DNA from 4 places in the Bacillus altaicus genome. Region 4 is predicted to be linked to each of the others. Evidence: riboswitches for the same ligand, from Rfam matches in the RefSeq annotation. Region 4 holds a riboswitch; each other region holds the start of a gene.
The links. Region 4 has a riboswitch for S-adenosylmethionine ahead of ACE38F_RS20740 (Na+/H+ antiporter NhaC family protein). Riboswitches for the same ligand answer to the same signal wherever they lie in the genome.

Region 1 (4,740 bases), 1.6 Mb from region 4:
CCAATTATGATTCCAGCTGGCGCTGAACTTGGTGTACCTGCTGCGAAAACAGCGATGGCAATTGCATGGGGCGATGCTTGGACAAATTTAATTCAACCTTTCTGGGCACTACCCGCATTAGCGATAGCTGGTTTAAGCGCTCGTGATATTATGGGATTTTGTGTTGTTAACTTACTATATGCAGGATTTATCATTAGTCTATGTTTCTTATTTATTTAAACGAAAAGCTAGTTTTATACTAGCTTTTTTATATAATAAATCATTCGTTATCTATACAGCTTATTACCTTTCTCCACTCTATCTCGGCATGATTTAATGCTTCATATGTAAACAAATCTTCACACACTTTTTCAATCATATGAGGATTGTTCTTAAGGAAATTCCACTGCAATACTTTAGGAAGAAAATATGTTTCATATTCTTTACTTCCCCTAATCACCTCATCAACTTCTCTTTCACAAATCCCTCTTATTAAATAATCATTTCTTAATTGTATTTGAATTTGTTTTAACGTTTCACTACACTTCTTCAATTGGACTAAACACTTAATATACGTACGAAAAAGTTCGTCATCATAATTGCAACACTTTATAATACGATCGATTTCATTCATAATGTACGAGCCTTTTCTTCTATTTGTAATAGCCATTTTTCACGCTTCTCTAGTTTACTCGTTTTCACAGATTGAAAAACTGACCGTTTTATATCGCGAATACCACAAAAACGTAAAACCCCTCGTTTCATCATAATCCAATCTGCTGATCGATATAATAGGGCCACGTACCATAACGGTGAGTCTAACGTATTAATAACCCACGCCTTCTTTCCTTTCAATAAGCCTTTCGGTAATGATCCCTCATATTTATAAGCAAATCCAGCTACAAAAATACGATCGATAAATCCTTTTAAAATAGCAGGCATGCCCCACCACCATATCGGATATATGAAAAGAAGAATATCCGCCTTCTGCACTAATTCTCTATATCGCTCCGTCTCTTCTTCATGTAATAAATCACGTCTTTTTTTCTCTTCATTAAATACAAGCACTGGATCAAATTGTTCTCTATACAAATCAAGTATTGTAACAGAATGATTTGTTTCCCCAAGTCCTTTTTGCACATGCTCTAAAATCGCCCCGTTTAAGCTTGAAGGATTAGGATGAGCGTATATAATTAGTACGTTCACTACAAAACAACTCCTTCTTTAGTTAAAGTTTCCCCTTCTTTAACATCTTCTCTACAATTCGCACATTTTTCGAACTTTGTAACAAACGATTTAATACTGTTAGTAACTCTTCTTTTTCTAAACCGTTCAGTTTCTCTTTAACCGTACTCTCACCAGCACCTTGAATATCATACACAACTGCCGCCATATGTTTACAATAATTTTCATAAGGACACTCGCAGCTACTTTCTGTAAAATCTTCAAGATCAATAATCACTTCATAGTTTCCTGCATTTCCAGTAACGAAAGCAAATACTTTCTTGTCGTGTATTTCAACATCTTCTACATGTCCCTCTTCATAATATTCATATCCTCTATCTATAATGTACTTTGGAATCGATTTCGTTATATCTTTTAATAAGTACGCATACATCACAACACCTCTTCCTTTAATTCCCTTTTGACTTCCAAAATACTGCATGTTATTCTAATAACTGTCAAGTAGCGAGTCTACGTGACAAAACGACTGACACCTATTCGGCGAAGGTGTCTCTTTTCATTTGCAGCCGATATGAAGTGCCTCTTTCAGGCACATTCAATCTTTGACACTACACACTCAACACCCATTCCCTTGTATCAGGCTGCTTTAGCAGTCTTTTACTCTACATACTTCGTTATTTCAAGACAAAAAGAGAGCCTAGCTCCCTTTTCCCGCTTTATAAAATACCCCTTTTTCAGCATAGCGATATTCATCATCAGCTAAAGTAATTTTCCCATCCAGTTTGAGTTCATCTAATAGTCTTGATAAATAAAATTGATGTAACATTTTTTTAGTGAATTTTCCTTCATGATGCGAAACGATATGTTCTTGAATATCTAACAATGATATTGGCTTATCTTGCTCTATCATATATTCATAAACTGTACTACGCAGTTTTACGTATTTTTCGAGTGTCACAGTACTTCGCAACCCCTTTCTTCTTATTATATGTTTTCGTAATCGGTTTTTTTGCAACAAAAAAACCTCTCCGATAAGAAGAAGTTACGTATATCTTCGTCTTATCTCCCAGAACAAATATGTTCTGCTGGAATTAGCACCTGCATCGCGGTTGCTGGGTTTCATCGGGCCAGTCCCTCCACCTCTCTGGATAAGAAAATATTCACTTTAAATTTAACTATACGTAATTTTATTATAATTGTCAAATAAATATAAAAATTATATTTTCTTCTTTATTGTTCATACTACAAAAAGATGTACAAAAGGAGGCTACTACGTTGAAAAAGAATGCTCGTGGATACGTACAAGATTCTTTTCAATCATTACAAGAAGCGAAACATTGTTTAGAAGATGCATTACAAACTGTTGAAGAAGATTTTAATCGTGCACGTATTGAACAATCCCTTTACGCTGTAGAACAAGCATTACAAAGATGCGATTATACCGTTCATATTTTAGAACAAGAATGAAAACTTCCCATCAAAAGATGGGAAGTTTTTCTAAATGGCATACTTCATCATTATTACCGTTATTATTAAAAAATATACAGAATTAACAATTTCTAAAATCCCTACTTTTAATATAGAAATCTTTTTGCCATACAACATAATGGCCCGAATTACACTTGGTACAAATATGAGTGAACACCATGGATTTATAGCAAATACAATTACCGTCAATACAATATGATATCCCCAACATATAAAACGATACTTCGAATTGTTTTTTTCACGAATCATCGTTTTCACATAAAACGTACTTCCTAAAAAATATAGAAATGAAATAAGCGCAATGAATAATGCTGTTCTATCAATAAATTTCATTGAGAAATAATAACTTATTAAACCACCCATACAGAACACTATAATCGCGCAAATGTCATTTAGTAATGCTCGTTCATTTTTTTGACGAGCGTAATACATATTTACAATAAACAATGGAATCATTAATACTGCGAATAAAAGAATTCGCCATTCATATAATAAAGAAATCATCCCAAATACGAATGCAATGCTAAAATAAACAATTGCAGCGTGTAGAAATTCTTTTTTTCGTCTTTGCCTTATGTACATAAGAAATGGATAAGTAGCTAGATAGATAAAGAACCAGGCTAAAAACAGTGGAATATGATAAAAAGTAGGTTTACCAAGTAATACACTTAATAGAAATGGTATGACAAGCATCGCCCATGCTCCATGTTGCTTCGGAATAACTAACGTCATTAACTATACACCTCCCTCTTGAAAATAGTTCTCACCTACTATTATACAAATAATTTCATATAATAACGGATATATATTGAATCTATTTTTTGACAATAAAAAATGCTCCTTACAATATGTAAGAAGCATGAAAGAGGCAAACGAATATGTAAGTCGCGACCCTACCTTATATGAGTATGCTTTTCTATGTCACGTTATGCTCATCTAATATACCGTATTTCTTTTTAAATCTTGTGAGGATCGTAATCCATGACGTGCTAAATAACAGAAGGAAAATAACATTCGATATCGCGTGACTAAGATCGAATGAAAAACTTGCGACATAGTAAGCAATAACTGTTTCCCACGTTGCTTCCTGTATAAAGCCAAGAAGTCCCCAAAAGTTCATAATCCAGCCAAATAGAAATCCAACGACAAATCCATATATGAGTCGTCCCCATAGTTTTTTCATCAAAAATGTATTTCGGAGTAATCCTGCTATAAACCCGATCATGCCCCAAGAGAACATTTGCCACGGAGTCCACGGACCTTGTCCTAAAAAAATGTTAGATACAATAGCCGCCGTTGCCCCAATCATAAAGCCAGTTTCACTCCCAAAAACAATTGCAGAAACGATAATGACAAAAGAAGTCGGTTGTACACTCGGTAAAATAGAAAATGGTACCCGGCTAACCGCTGCAATCGCCGCTAACACAGCAACGATAACAATTTCACGTGAAACAAACGCCTTCCTTTCAAAACGGACATAGAAAGGTAACATAATGATAGCTAATAAAAACAAACTACTTACCATGTAATACCCGTCCATAATAAGAGTCGTAAAGAGTAGTGTACATATTACAACGGCAAAAACAAATATTATAAATGCAACATATCGTTTGGACACGCTTCGTACACATCCTCCCACGTTAATGCAAATGGCAACTCTCTACGGATGAATCGGTTAATAGATGTTGTATAAAAGAAGTTACCACTAAAGAACTCTTTCGGTGCATCATTCATAATAACTTTCCCGTCAAATAACATCATACATTGATCAACGTATTTCGCTGCAAACTCAATATCATGCGTTGCCATTACAATTGTTGTACCTTCTTTTTGCAACTGTTTAAATAGCTCTCCTATTCTTTCCTTTTTCCATGGATCGAGTCCCTTTGTCGGCTCATCCAGTAATAATAAAGTTGGCTTTGATAATAACGTTGTACATAATGCGAGTAATTGTTGCTCTCCGCCGCTACAATCATGTGGATGGCGCTCTTTAAGTGAATCTAACCAGAACTTTTTCAACATTTCTTCTGCTATTACTTTTCCCTCTTCGCCATATAATTCATGGGCACGCTCATAAACCTCTTCCCA
Region 2 (4,740 bases), 1.8 Mb from region 4:
TTCACCTTTACCTTCTACTTGTACTACATAAAAGGAAAGAAAATTTATTTCAAAATCCATATTTATCACCTTGTTTCATTTCATTAACTCTTATCAGTATAGAGATGGAAAAAACTTTCGTCAATTTATATAAGGAAGGGGGAGTCCCTTCCTTATATATTTGTTATTTTCGAAATTAAAATCCGTCTTCTAATGCTGAAAATGGAATGTTTAGTCTATTTTCTACTGTACGTAAACGCTGATTTAAGCGGTTTAATCTACGCGTATGACGCTCAACTGTGTTTTCTAGTTGACGTACTCTTTGCTCAAGCTCATTTACTCGTCTTTCTAGTTGACGGTTTCCAGTGCCAGGGAAAGAGATTGGAAGTTGAAATTGGCGATTTGGATCATATGGATTAATTTGCTCTGCTTGATCTATATATTGTTGGTATTGTGCTTGTAAATCATACTGAGGTTGGTAACCATATTGGTTATATGGATCATAAGGATTGTAGGGATACATAAAAACTCCTCCATTTCTTAAAGGTGGGTTGAATTCATCATAATGTATGTGTGAAAGCGGAGTAGTGGCACGGCAAATACCTATATACGCTGAAGTGAATGATTGTTTTTACCTATAAAAGCTCGGTTTAAGTTGTTTAATAAGGATCACATATGAGAAATCGGTATTACGGTTTTTGAAATATGCAGGTGAGTAGAGAGGTGAAATGAAGGAGTTTTACATTTGTATTTCATCTGTTTAATGGTATATACTGGATAGAGATAGGTTACATAAAAGTTACAATCTTATCAAACTCGAAAATTTATATAAATATGTATAGACATTTACAAAAGAAAAGAGTAATTTAAATAGAGTAAAAAACAACTTGTAACATTTTCTAAATATATTGTAAAATGATTGTAACAAAACATACATAAAAATGAAATAATGTTGGGGAAAAGGAGAGAGTATATTGTTCCGAAAAATAAAGGGTATATTAGTAGGGGTGCTATGTGTAGCTGTAGTAAGTGGTTGTGGTACAAAAGTAAGTGATGTGGCATTAGTAAGTGATTTTGGTGGGAACGTTGTAGAGGCTAAGGCTGATGTACAGGATTCAATTAGCTTAGTGGATGGGCGTACTGGTACTGAAGTGAAAAAAATAGACTTATCGAGTTTAGGTTATTTTGAAGATGAGGCGAAATTCAAAAAATCGGTAACGAAGGTTGCAGGTGAAGTCGGGAAAAGCGTTGATAAAAAGATGGTCCCTTCACGTATAGCGCCTGATGGATCATGGCAAGAAGGAAAGCCTTCTTATGAATTAATGGAAAAAGAATTAGTAGACAAATTATTAAATGTAGGTATGTGGGATTCTTCTTATCAGTTACCAATTGTTGAGAAAAAGCCTACCGCAACATTAAGTGATGCGCAAGGAAGTGGCACGGTAATTGGTAGATATGAAACGAATTTAGGTGGCTCAGCAGGTGGCCGTATTGAAAATATTCGTTTGTCAGCAGCGAGCATAAATGGGGTTGTATTAGCAAAAGGAGACAGTTTCTCTTTTAATGCATTAATCGGTGATACAACGCCAGATAAAGGATATCAATTAGGTAAAGAAATTGTAGATGGTAAATTAGTAGATGGTTATGGTGGTGGCGTTTGTCAAACATCATCAACTCTATACAATGCAGCAGATCAAGCTGGTTTAAAAATGGTAGAGAGAACTACACATTCTAAAACAGTCGGTTATGTCCCGCAGGGAAGAGATGCTACAATTGCGTATCCATATTTAGACTTAGTATTTGAAAACACGAATGATGCTCCTGTTAAGCTTTATATGGGTATACAAGGTGGAAAGTTAGTTGCTGAAGTACATAAGATGAAATAAATATGTAGTTAAAGGATAATAAAGTAAAAGATTTATAGTTTCTATAATTGAAGCCATCTCTTCTGAATTTTAGAGGAGATGGCTTTTTATGTACAGTTTATTAAGAATAGTAAATGGATGTATTACTAGTATGTCCGAAAAAGAGCGGGATTTAATTCTTAGTTTTCCTATTGACATTGTTTTAATTTGGCTGTATTCTTCATAATAACAACTAAATAAATGGAAAAATTTATTAGTTTTCTTATCAAGAGAGATGGAGGGACTGGCCCGGTGAAATCTCAGCAACAGGCTAAAAAAGCACTGTGCTAATTCCAGCAAACGTAAAAGGCGTTTGGAAGATGAAGGGAAATGGATTAACATTCAACTCTTCTTATATGTGTAAGAAGAGTTTTTTGTTTAGAGAGGGGGGATAGGGTGAAATTTGATGTAACGTATTTTTTAGAAAGTTTTCCGCAATTATTTAAATATGTATACATAACTTTAGGGATTACTGTTGTTTCAATGATTATTTCTTTCGTTATAGGAGTGGGCTTGGCGATCATTACAAAAAATAAAACGAAATTTTTATATCCAATTGTCAGGGTGTATATTTCTTTCTTTAGAGGAACGCCATTATTAGTTCAATTGTTTGTGTTGTATTTCGGATTGCCGCAAATTTTCCCAACTTTTACAGTGCTTACAGCTATGCAAGCAACTTTAATTGGCCTCAGTTTAAATAATGCTGCTTATTTGTCAGAAATCATTCGAGGTTCATTAAATGCTGTAGAAACTGGGCAAATGGATGCTTGTTTATCAGTTGGAATGACAAAAGCACAAGCGATGCGACAAATTATCTTTCCGCAGGCTATTCGTGTAGCAGTGCCGTCACTTGGAAATAATTTTGTTGGATTGTTAAAAGAATCTTCGTTATCTTTTGCACTTGGAGTGGCTGAAATATTAGCACAAGCGAAAATGCTAGCTGCGCAATCGTATCGTTATATGGAAAGTTATTTAGCGGTAGCGATTGTGTATTGGATTATTACAATCGTAATTAACTGGGGACAGAAAAAGTTGGAGAAGAAACTTGATGCACCGTATTTATAAGAGAAATGAGGTGATATATGTGATTGAGCTAAAAGATTTGTATAAATCTTACAAACATAATGAAGTGCTGAAAGGAATCTCACTTACTGTCAAAAAAGGGGAAGTGGTAGTAATTATTGGACCTTCTGGTTCAGGGAAATCGACATTACTACGATGTTTAAATTTATTAGAACAACCGGATGATGGCAGTATTAGAATTGAAGATTTAGAGATTCATACGAAAAAACTTTATCAAAAAGAAATAATAAAATTACGCAAAAAAACAGCAATGGTTTTTCAAAATTATAATTTATTTAAAAATAAAACAGCATTGCAAAATATTACAACGCCATTAACGGTTGTGCAGAAAAAGAGTGACGAAGAGGCAAAGAGAATAGCGAGAGAAATATTAAAACAAGTAGGCTTAGCTGATAAAGAAAAATTTTATCCGACAATGTTATCAGGGGGGCAACAGCAAAGGATAGGGATTGCTAGGGCAATGGCTTTAAATCCAGCTGTATTATTGTTTGATGAACCGACTTCAGCGCTTGATCCAGAATTAGTTAATGAGGTATTGCTAGTTATTAAGGATTTGGCAAGACAGCATATAACGATGGTTATTGTTACACATGAAATGCATTTTGCAAAAGAGGTGGCGGATCGCATTATATTTATGGCTGATGGAATTATCGTAGAGCAGGGAAAACCAGAAGAGATTTTCCAAAACCCACAAAATGAACGTACGAAAAAGTTTTTAAGGCAATTAAATGCTTCTGAAGAAGGCAATCATTTCGTTATTTAGGAGGAAGAGTTATGAGAAAATCGTCATTATTACTAACATTAGCATTAACACTATCAGTGGGGGCTTTGTCTGCATGTGGTTCTAATGCAGCAAGTAAAAAGACAGATGAAAAAGTAGTGAAAGTTGGGACTTCTGCAGGTCGTAGCCCATTTATATTTAAAGAGGGTGAGAAAGTAAAAGGTTTTGATGCTGAAATTATTGAAGCGGCTGCTAAAAAAGCTGGATATAAAGTAGAATGGAATGTTTCTGATTTTGAAGGATTATTCGGTTTATTAGATTCAGGCCGTATTGATACGATTGCAAATGAACTATCCGTTTCTCCGGAAAGAAAAAAGAAATATGATTTTTCGATCCCATATGTGTATTCAGGTTCTGTTTTTGCGGTGAAGAAAAATAATAATACAATTAAATCGCTAGAGGATCTAAAAGGAAAGACTGTAGGTGTTGGACTTGGTACAGCAGGAGAGCAAGAGTTAAAAGCTTTAAATAAAAATAATGCTTTTACGATTAAAACGTACTCAGAGGATCCGACAGCGGAATTGAATGAAGTAGGATTTGGACGCGTCGATGCTTATTATAATGATAAAGTTCAAGTGGAAACAACAATAACAAAGGCGAAACTAGATAATGTCAAAGTTGGATTTGGTCCACTTGAATGGGGAGAGATTGCATTTCCATTTGCAAAAAAGAGTGAAAAGTTAGAAGATATAAATAAAGCGTTAAAAGAATTAGAACAAGATGGAACATTAAGCGATATATCGAAAAAGTGGCTAAAAGTTGATGCTACAAAAAAACAAAATTAAGGTGTATTCGTTGAATAGGCCTATTGCCTATCAACTTACATAAAAAACTAAAGGGAACTGGAGAGGAAGTTATTCATGGTACAAATTCATCCGAAAACACATATTGGTCATGTGGAATTTAAAGTTAAAGATTTAGGGCGTCAAATTGCTTTTTATGAGAATGTAGTAGGATTAGAAGTAATTAAACAAGAGGAGAATAAAGCACACT
Region 3 (4,740 bases), 2.4 Mb from region 4:
ACGGCCCCATACGGTAATGCCATGGTTTCGAATTAATACTGCTCCTGAATCTCCTTGTATATGCTTTCGAAATTTCTCTCCAAGCGTTGGGATATGAGCATCATTTTCGATAATAGGAATGTTAATCGTTGCACCTTCTTCCCAAATATCAAGAGCTTTAATAATCTCTTGATTTTGAAGGGTGACTTTATCGCTATACAAATTTGTGATGACATTATTATCAGTTGTATGAACATGAAGTACGCACCCAGCATTCGTACTGTTATAAATATGTGTATGCAATATTGTTTCTGCTGAAGGGCGTAATTCAGTTTCTAAAACGGGAACTCCTTGATGATTTACTAATAGAAAATCATCTGGAGTGGTTTTTGTTTTATCTTTTCCACTTGCTGTAATAAGAAAAGTAAGGGGATCATGACTGACTTTTATAGAAATATTTCCACTCGTTGCTGGAAACCAATTCCGAGTTGTTAATTCTTTTTTTATTTCACTTAAGTCATACCATTGACGAAAAAGTTGTTTCATGATTTCACCTCCAACAAATGTTGTAATTCGACTTGAATATCGTGAAATGTATTAAAGGATGTATAAGCAATATGATTTTCTTCACATTTTGTAATAAGGAAGTCACGGGCAAATACTTTATCTGCTTGTTTTGCTGCTTGTAAATCAGTAATGGAATCTCCTATCACAATATGAAAATCATCTTTAGAGCTTAGTTTCCGAATTAATGATGATTTACAGAGACCGCAACTATGCTGACATTGCTCGTCACAAGGGTGCGGCCATTTAACTTCAACAAATTCTCCTGAAAAGTCAGTTGCATTACAATAAATTTGTTCTTTAGGGATTATTTCTTGTAAGAGTGGATAGACGAAGAAATCCATTCCACCTGATATAACGTAAAAGGAAATGTTATTTTCATTAATAAATTGTATGAATTCATGAAAACCTGTACGGATTTCAGCAGTTTCTTGTAAAAACTGAATAATATCATCGTGTAGATTAATAGGTATTAATCGAAATAATTGAGAAACACCTTCTTGAATAGAAAGTTCTTGCGATAAAATTTTTTGCTTTATTTCCTCTGCTTCTGGTGGTGCGAATTTTTCCATAATGGACATGATATTATCGTTATTTGTAATCGTACCATCGAAATCACAAAATACTTGAATACTCATAATTTCACCTCATGAGAAGGATTTCCCCATATTTGTAGTGCGCTATGCAAATTTATTTCATCCACTTCATGGAGTGGTTTACCTTGTAAAGTAGCTTCAATTGCAGCACGGAAAGCTTTGCCACCGCCTTGAGCTCCATTTGGATGCCCATGAATCCCGCCGCCGGCGTTAATAACAACATCCTTACCAAAATCTCGTAGAATAAAGGGAACGAAACCAGGATGAATTCCAGCAGATGGAACAGAAAAACTTTTCTTGAAATAGTGGTCTTCCTCAGTTAATGCTTTTGTAATGAGAAGGGCTTCCTCTTTTTCTAATGCAACGTTGCCGTATGGTGATGGGAATAAAGAGAAATCAGCACCAGCGTAACGTAGTAATTTTCCAAGTAGTAATGGCGAAGAGAACCCGTATAGTTTCGATGACGAATATGCGCCACTTACAGCAGGGTGTGCCATAATAGGAATTGGAATTTCATCGTCTTCTACAAGTGATTGCAGTACATCTAATCCATAAGAAAATACATTAAATAAAAGAATGTCTGCTCCAGCTAACACCGCACGTTTCGCGTTCTCTTTTAAATCATAAGTTCGCCCTGTTAAATTTACTGCGTATAAAGTTTTATGTCCGTAAGTTTCGTATACAGATTGTAAAACTTCTTTCCCAGATTCAATTCTTTTTGTAAGTGGTGTTAATGAGTTTTCGAATAAAATTTCATCATCTTTTACAATATCTACGCCTCCAATTGCCTGATCGCGTAGTTGAGTTTTTAAATATCCAATATTCCGTCCTATCATCCCTTTGAAAATACTCATTAGAAGAGGGCGATCTTGAACTTGTAAAAGGTTTCGGATGCCTTCAATTCCAAATTTCGGTCCAGGGAACTGTTTCTTTAATTCGTCTGAGAATGTTAAATCAATTAGTTTAATTTCCCCATCTAACGAAAGTTTTCCAAATGTTGTTGTCAAAATGGCTGGTAAGTCTGGGCTGAAGTTCAGCGATGGATAATGAATTTTAATGATTCCACGTAATACTTTTTTGCCAAGATAGGAGTTAATATGTTCTTGTTCGTCTAACTCTTCAATATGAATGACATTGCCTTTATGTTGTTTTAATTGTTCTTGTAATAAGTGTGGTAAATGAGTCCATGAACCAATTGTTAAACCAATTGCAATTTGTTCTGCTTTCTTTTCTAAGTTGTGAGAATCATCGTGGATTAAATATGTCGCTATAATTCCGCTCATTGTTATAACCTCCTAGTTAAATAAAAAAACCTCTCAGCTAAGGAGAGGTTTTTTTACAACCAGCTCCTTATCTGTCAGCGTAACGCTGCGAGAATTAGCACCGTGTCTACAATTGTAGATCGGTTGCCGGGTTTCGTCGGGCTCGTCCCTCCACCTGCTCTTGATAAGAAGTATTTAGAAATGTTTAAATTTTTAAGATAACTGAATTTTGTCAGATTTTTTTTATGTTGTCAATGACTTTTTGAAAAAATTTAATTTATCAATTCGATTAATTGCTTCTCGTAATCGATCTTCTGTATGTAAGAGACCAACACGAACATATCCTTCGCCGTGCTCACCAAATCCAATACCAGGGGCAACAGCGACATGTGCTTTTTCTAGCAAAATATCAGAAAATTGCTCAGATGTATAGCCTTCTGGTACAGGAAGCCATGCAAAGAATGATCCGGTTGGAATATTTACATTCCAACCAATCGAGTGACAAGCTTTAATAAGAGCATTTCTTCGAGATTCATAACTATTAACAAGTTCTACCACACAAGACTGCGAGCCTAATAGTGCTTCGCGGGCAGCATCTTGAACTGCACCAAAAATACTAACATACATATGATCTTGCAATAGGTTAATTGTTTCGATGACACTTTCATTCCCCACTGCAAAAGCAATACGCCATCCAGCCATATTGAAAGTTTTCGATAAAGTGTAAATTTCAATTCCTGTATCTTTGGCACCGTCTGCCTGCAAGAAACTAACAGGCTTTTGACCATCAAATCCGATAGCACCGTAAGCAAAATCATGAACAACTAATATACTATGTTTATTAGCAAAATGAATGGTTTCATCAAAGAAATCTTTTGATGCTGTAGCACCGGTAGGGTTATTTGGATAGTTTAAAAACATTAACTTTGCTTGCTTGGCAATAGAGTCATCAATTTTTGTATAATCCGGTAAAAAATTATTTTCTGCAATAAGCGGCATTGTTTCAAAGTGCGCTTTTGCTAAAGCAACTCCAGATAAATAATCTGGATAGCCTGGATCTGGAACGAGAATGGTATCACCAGGGTTTGTAAAACAAATTGGTAATTCTACTAATCCAGCCTTTCCGCCAAACAAAATAGCAACTTCAGTTTTTGGATTTACTACTACATCATATTCGCGTTGATAGAATGTTGCCACGGCTTCTTTTAAGCTTTCATGTCCGCGAAATGGCGGATATTTATGATGAATGCTCTTTTCAGCCGCATCTTGTAAAGCTTTTACGATATGCTGCGGTGTTGGTTGATCTGGATTACCTTGACCTAGATTAATAACATCGTGACCAGCTGCAACGACTTTGTTAACTTTTGCAACAAGTGAAGCGAAAAATTGTGTCGGCAATGATGTTACTACTTTGGAAGGTTGAAAATTTTTCATACTTTCCACCTCTTTTGAAAGTTGTTACAATTCTAGTGACAAATGATATAATCTTTCCAGTATTTTGTAAAGAAAAAATTAAGAATGGAGCGGACAAAATGAAAGTGGCATGTATTCAAATGGATATTATCTTTGGAGATGTAGAAAAAAATATTGAGAATGCTAAAAATAAAATAAGCGAAGCGATGAAGGAAAGACCAGATGTTATCGTCTTACCAGAATTATGGACAACAGGATATGATTTAACAAGACTTTCTGAAATTGCAGATAGGGATGGATTGGAAACGAAAGAAAAGTTGAAAGAATGGTCGAAACAATATGGTGTACATATTGTTGGTGGTTCCATAGCAAAGCAAACAGAGCAAGGTGTTACAAATACAATGTATGTTGTAAACAATGAAGGGAAGCTAGTCAATGAATATAGTAAAGTACATTTATTTCAGCTTATGGATGAACATAAATATTTAGTAGCTGGCAATGAGACAGGTGAATTTAAGCTAGATGATGTAGAGTGCGCTGGCATAATTTGTTATGATATTCGTTTTCCGGAGTGGATGCGTGTTCATACTGCTAAAGGGGCAAAAGTTTTATTTGTTGTAGCAGAATGGCCATTAGTTCGTTTAGCACATTGGCGTTTGCTTTTACAGGCGAGAGCAGTTGAAAACCAGTGTTATGTTGTAGCATGTAATAGAGCAGGAAAGGATCCGAACAATGAGTTTGCAGGTCATTCTTTAATTGTCGATCCTTGGGGTGAAGTTGTAGTAGAGGCAAATGAAGAGGAATCTATTTTATTTGGAGAGCTGAAATTCGAGAAAATTAAAGAGGTTCGCAAAGGAATCCCAGTTTTTGCAGATCGCCGTCCAGAATTATACAAATAAAATGTTGACAAGTGATTTTTATTCTTG
Region 4 (4,740 bases):
TCTTAGCGTACTCTACAGCAAGTTCAGAAACAGTTTTACCGAAAATTATGGAGAAAATGGAGAAATTCGGTTGTCCGAAAGCAATTACGTCTTTCGTTATTCCGACAGGTTATTCATTTAACTTAGATGGATCAACTTTATATCAAGCAATTGCGGCAATTTTCTTAGCTCAAATGTACGGTATTGAATTATCCATTACACAACAAATTACATTATTACTTGTATTAATGGTTACATCAAAAGGTATCGCGGGCGTACCGGGCGTATCATTCGTTGTATTATTAGCAACACTTGGTACAGTAGGTATTCCAGCTGAAGGTTTAGCGTTTATTGCAGGTATTGACCGTATTCTAGATATGGCTCGTACGGCAGTTAACGTTGTAGGTAACTCTTTAGCGGCTGTAGTTATGTCTAAGTGGGAAGGTCAATATGACGCTGAAAAAGGACAAGCCTATTTAAAAGAGATATCTGAAAAGGGTCAAGCGGCTTAATTATGATTTGAAAAGCTCTCACATATTATGTGAGAGCTTTTCTGTATGTAGAAGAGGAGAGAAAGTTATGAAACGTAAGTACGGTGATGGTTCTACGTGGAAGCGATTAATAGAGAAGACATACACAGTAAAACAAGCTGAAGCAGGTATGTTAGGAATATTGGATATAAAAAAGGTGAGAGAGCCTAGTTATAAAGAATACAATAGTAAAGAGCTTTGTATTGCAGGTGATGGGTATACATGGATGCAATATTTTATAAACGGGAAAAACTTTGCAATTACAGCTATGTTAGACAATCAAAAACAATTAGTACAATATTATATCGACGTGACGAAAGAATATAAAATAGACGAGCGTGGTTTACCTTATTTTGATGATTTATATTTAGATGTAGTATTGTTACCAAACGGTGAGATTTATGTATTGGATGAAGAGGAGTTAGAGGATGCTTATAAAATTGGTGATGTTACAAAGGAAGAATATGAGTTAGCATGGAATACAACAAAATGGATTATAGCGACTATAAAAAATAGAAAATTTTATTGGATCTCAATATTGGATAAAGAAATCGAAAAGTTAAAATGATTGGTTTATTCATATTTTTGTATAATTACCAAAAAAATCTATACAAAAAATAATTGACTTTTGTTTTGTAAGCGAGTAAAGTTAGGAAAGAAATTATTATTAAAAAATAAATATGAAACCTTCTTATAAAGAGAGGCGGAGGGACTGGCCCTACGATGCCTCGGCAGCGGACTCGATTTCAGAGTGCTGTGCCGAATCCAGCAAGCATGTGCTTGAAAGATGAGAAGAGTGTTTCTTATAGATGTATAAGACCTCTTCTCATCGGAAGAGGTCTTTTGTTATTCATTAGAAAAGGTTGAAAACTAGGGAGAGATGATACTTTGAAAGAAACGAGAGGAAATGGTTTAGCGTTATTACCACTTGGAATATTTTTGGCGCTATTTATTGGTTCTGGAATTATTACAGGTGATTTCTATAAATTGCCGATACTTGTAGCAATTTCAATTGCTGTAGGAATTGCTTTAGTGATGAATCGTAAAGAAAGCTTTAATGTGAAAGTAGAACGATTTGCTAAAGGTGCAGGAAATCCGGATATTATGATTATGGTATTAATTTTTGTACTTGCAGGGGCGTTTTCTGAAACAGCAAAAGGAATGGGCGGAGTTGATTCAACTGTTAATTTAGCGTTATCTATTTTGCCACCAGGATTTATCGTTGCTGGAATTTTTGTTATAGGGGCATTTATTTCATTAGCGATGGGAACTTCAATGGGAACAATTGCAGCACTAGCACCAATTGCTGTAGGTATTAGTGGGCAAACTGATATCTCAATTGCACTTGCGATGGCTACTGTTGTGGGCGGAGCGATGTTTGGTGATAATTTATCATTTATTTCAGATACAACAATTGCTGCTGTTCGTTCACAAGGAACAGAAATGAAAGATAAGTTTAAAACGAACTTTTTAATTGTATTACCAGCCGCTATTATTACAATTGTACTATTAGTAATAATTACTTTAGGAAGTGATACACAAGTTAAAGCCCATAGTTTTGACTGGATAAAGATTTTACCGTATGCAGGAGTACTTATTACCGCGCTACTTGGCTGGAATGTACTTATTGTGTTAACTGGTGGAACTATATTATCTGGCGCTATCGGTCTTATAGATGGAAGTTACACGTTGGAGAGTTTCTTTAAAAGTGTAACGACTGGAATGGGCGGTATGATGGAGTTAGTATTACTTGCCATTTTAATCGGTGGTATGGTCGAACTGATCCAATATAATGGTGGTATTCAATATTTAATGAATCTTTTAACGCGTAATATTCGTTCGAAAAAAGGAGCAGAGTTCGGTATTGCTGGCTTAGTGAGTATGACGAATATGTGTACAGCAAATAATACAATATCTATCATTTTCACAGGTCCGCTTGCGAAAAATATTGCAGATGAATATGAAATTGATCCACGAAAATCAGCGAGTGTACTAGATTTATTCTCTTGCTGTATACAAGGATTAATTCCGTACGGTGCACAAATGTTAACAGCGGCAGGGTTCGCCGCATTATCTCCAATTGAGCTGTTACCATATGCGTTTTATCCGATTTTAGTTGGAGTATGTGGAATCATTTCTATATTAATTGGTTTCCCGAGGTTTTCTAAAGTGGCGGAAAAAAAAGAGTATCATAAAACAGCATAACATAAAGAGACATTTATTATTAGCAGTTGAAAACGCTCGGAGAACATTCTCTGAGCGTTTTTTATTATTTATAAATCCTTTTTCAAATAGTAGTGTTTATAATCTCTTCCTACGTTATCGAGGATACCATACTCTTTATAACCGTATTTTTTATAGAAATCTAATGCTTGAAAGCTTAAAGTGTCAACTTTTATAAAATCACAACTTCTTTCTAAAGCGATTTTTTCTACTTCTAATAACAGTTTAGTTCCATACCCTAATGCACGTATATCTTCATCGATGATAAAAGAGTGAATCTCTAACCAATTCCAACAGACTTCACCTAATATTCCCCCGCATATTTTACCATTTTCATCTTTAAGAAATAAATGAATCTCTAAGTATCTGTCTCTTAAATCAGATGGAAAGTGCTTTAAATTATATTCATAAAGCTGATTGTTTATATAGTTTTTAGCGGCGGTATTGATTTCTTTCGTAATGTGTAAATTCATGATATATCCCCTTTAATTTAAATGTAGCCTTCCGAATCATTTTAACATAATTTTCTTAATAATATGTTTAATGTAATTTAATAAACGTTTGTATGTATTGCTAATTTTTTGGACGCGCAAGTTGAGATTCTCATCCGTTATTGAATAAGAATTTTTCTGTATCTATACGCATCGCATACATGTTCGTTTTGCAAAAGGCTGAATTCAACTCGGTCTTAAGTCTGAGTCGAAAACAGTTCTTAAGCTCGTTATGAAAAAATGAAAAAATAGTTAAGATAAGAGTATCAAATCGAAGGGAGGCAAGCACAAGATGAAACAATTTCTAGCGTTTATCGCGGCCGGTATTTTGGCTTTAATTGCTCTTGGTAGTCTTGCTGGTATTGTAGGATTCGCCATTGGAGCAGGAGTTGTGTACTGGAGCTATAAATCATTTGTGCGAGCTAAATCATTTTTTGGAAAGTTAGCTTGGGGTATTGTTGGTTTGATCGGCTTGTCCATTGCACTTTCTCATTCCCCAGCATTAATCGGTATCGCAGCATTAGTAGTTTTATACTACGGATACCGTGAGTGGAAAAAAGGAAAAAATGTAGTTGTTGATTCTGCTCCAGAAAGTGCTAAACCATATAGCAACTTTGAAGATGAGTGGAACAAGTTAATGAAAAACTAATATAAAATAAATCAAATTATAAAGTAGAAGAGAGGAAGATTATAATGAAACAATCTTTATTCGGACGTGTACGCGATGCAATTTTAGCTGATTTTCATAATGTGTTAGATGAGAAAGAAAGAAAAAATCCAATTGCTATGTTAAACCAATATTTACGCGACAGTGAGCGTGAAATAACAAAAATTGAGAAGTTAATTCAGCGTCATAAAACATTAAAATCTAACTTCGCTCGTGAGCTTGAGCAAGCACGTTATTTCGTTAATAAAAGATCAAAGCAGGCTATCATCGCACAAGAAGCAGGCGAATTGCAATTGCATGAACGTGCATTAGAAGAAGTAGCGTATTATGAAGGGCAAGTAACTCGCTTAGAAGAAATGTATGCTGGTGTTGTAGAGCAAATTGATGAGTTAGAGCGTCGTCTTTCAGAAATGAAAAATAAATTAAAAGAAATGAACGCAAAGCGTATGGAATTAATGGCACGTGAAAATATGGCGCATGCAAACCGTCGTATGAATACTGCTATTCATAAAATGGATGAAAATAATCCGTTCTTACGATTCGAAGAAATTGAAGATCACATTCGTGACATAGAGCTTCGTGTAAATGAAGAGCATGAGCGTGATACATTTGATATGAAAATTGCAAAACTAGAGCGTGAAATGAAAGAGAAAAATGAAGTATCGTTAACGAAAGAAGTAACAAAATAATTGTAGTATATAATAAAACAGGCTTATGATATAGTGATAGGAGAAAAGGTGTTGGAAAGCAATGCCTTTTCTTCTATGTATATGTGACAAAGAGGGGGGGGAGCTGAAATGAAGAAGCACTTTTCAAAAACACAATTTATGGGGATGCTCCTCATCATATT

Region 1: another riboswitch for S-adenosylmethionine. It lies ahead of ACE38F_RS12520 (hypothetical protein); the one in region 4 lies ahead of ACE38F_RS20740 (Na+/H+ antiporter NhaC family protein).
Region 2: another riboswitch for S-adenosylmethionine. It lies ahead of ACE38F_RS11550 (amino acid ABC transporter permease); the one in region 4 lies ahead of ACE38F_RS20740 (Na+/H+ antiporter NhaC family protein).
Region 3: another riboswitch for S-adenosylmethionine. It lies ahead of mtnW (2,3-diketo-5-methylthiopentyl-1-phosphate enolase); the one in region 4 lies ahead of ACE38F_RS20740 (Na+/H+ antiporter NhaC family protein).

What each region holds. Positions count from the first base shown of each region.
Region 1 is NZ_CM143394.1:2,394,981-2,399,720, reverse strand. It holds gene ACE38F_RS12540 (short-chain fatty acid transporter) at 1-219, shown strand, start outside; gene ACE38F_RS12535 (group-specific protein) at 260-613, opposite strand; gene ACE38F_RS12530 (NAD(P)H-dependent oxidoreductase) at 610-1,185, opposite strand; gene ACE38F_RS12525 (SWIM zinc finger family protein) at 1,208-1,597, opposite strand; gene ACE38F_RS12520 (hypothetical protein) at 1,862-2,182, opposite strand; SAM riboswitch class I at 2,221-2,319, opposite strand; gene ACE38F_RS12515 (hypothetical protein) at 2,440-2,631, shown strand; gene ACE38F_RS12510 (YwiC-like family protein) at 2,662-3,384, opposite strand; gene ACE38F_RS12505 (ECF transporter S component) at 3,569-4,270, opposite strand; gene ACE38F_RS12500 (ABC transporter ATP-binding protein) at 4,243-4,740, opposite strand, start outside.
Region 2 is NZ_CM143394.1:2,204,264-2,209,003, forward strand. It holds gene ACE38F_RS11535 (DUF3900 domain-containing protein) at 1-60, opposite strand, end outside; gene ACE38F_RS11540 (hypothetical protein) at 176-502, opposite strand; gene ACE38F_RS11545 (VanW family protein) at 954-1,865, shown strand; SAM riboswitch class I at 2,104-2,210, shown strand; gene ACE38F_RS11550 (amino acid ABC transporter permease) at 2,280-2,948, shown strand; gene ACE38F_RS11555 (amino acid ABC transporter ATP-binding protein) at 2,968-3,729, shown strand; gene ACE38F_RS11560 (amino acid ABC transporter substrate-binding protein) at 3,741-4,532, shown strand; gene ACE38F_RS11565 (VOC family protein) at 4,608-4,740, shown strand, end outside.
Region 3 is NZ_CM143394.1:1,648,634-1,653,373, forward strand. It holds gene ACE38F_RS08765 (methylthioribulose 1-phosphate dehydratase) at 1-525, opposite strand, end outside; gene ACE38F_RS08770 (2-hydroxy-3-keto-5-methylthiopentenyl-1-phosphate phosphatase) at 522-1,181, opposite strand; gene mtnW (2,3-diketo-5-methylthiopentyl-1-phosphate enolase) at 1,178-2,422, opposite strand; SAM riboswitch class I at 2,487-2,592, opposite strand; gene ACE38F_RS08780 (pyridoxal phosphate-dependent aminotransferase) at 2,645-3,835, opposite strand; gene ACE38F_RS08785 (carbon-nitrogen family hydrolase) at 3,850-4,713, shown strand.
Region 4 is NZ_CM143394.1:4,014,814-4,019,553, reverse strand. It holds gene gltP (glutamate/aspartate:proton symporter GltP) at 1-491, shown strand, start outside; gene ACE38F_RS20745 (ribonuclease FAU-1 family protein) at 559-1,077, shown strand; SAM riboswitch class I at 1,198-1,303, shown strand; gene ACE38F_RS20740 (Na+/H+ antiporter NhaC family protein) at 1,398-2,714, shown strand; gene ACE38F_RS20735 (GNAT family N-acetyltransferase) at 2,783-3,205, opposite strand; gene ACE38F_RS20730 (lmo0954 family membrane protein) at 3,516-3,872, shown strand; gene ACE38F_RS20725 (PspA/IM30 family protein) at 3,917-4,579, shown strand; gene liaF (cell wall-active antibiotics response protein LiaF) at 4,688-4,740, shown strand, end outside.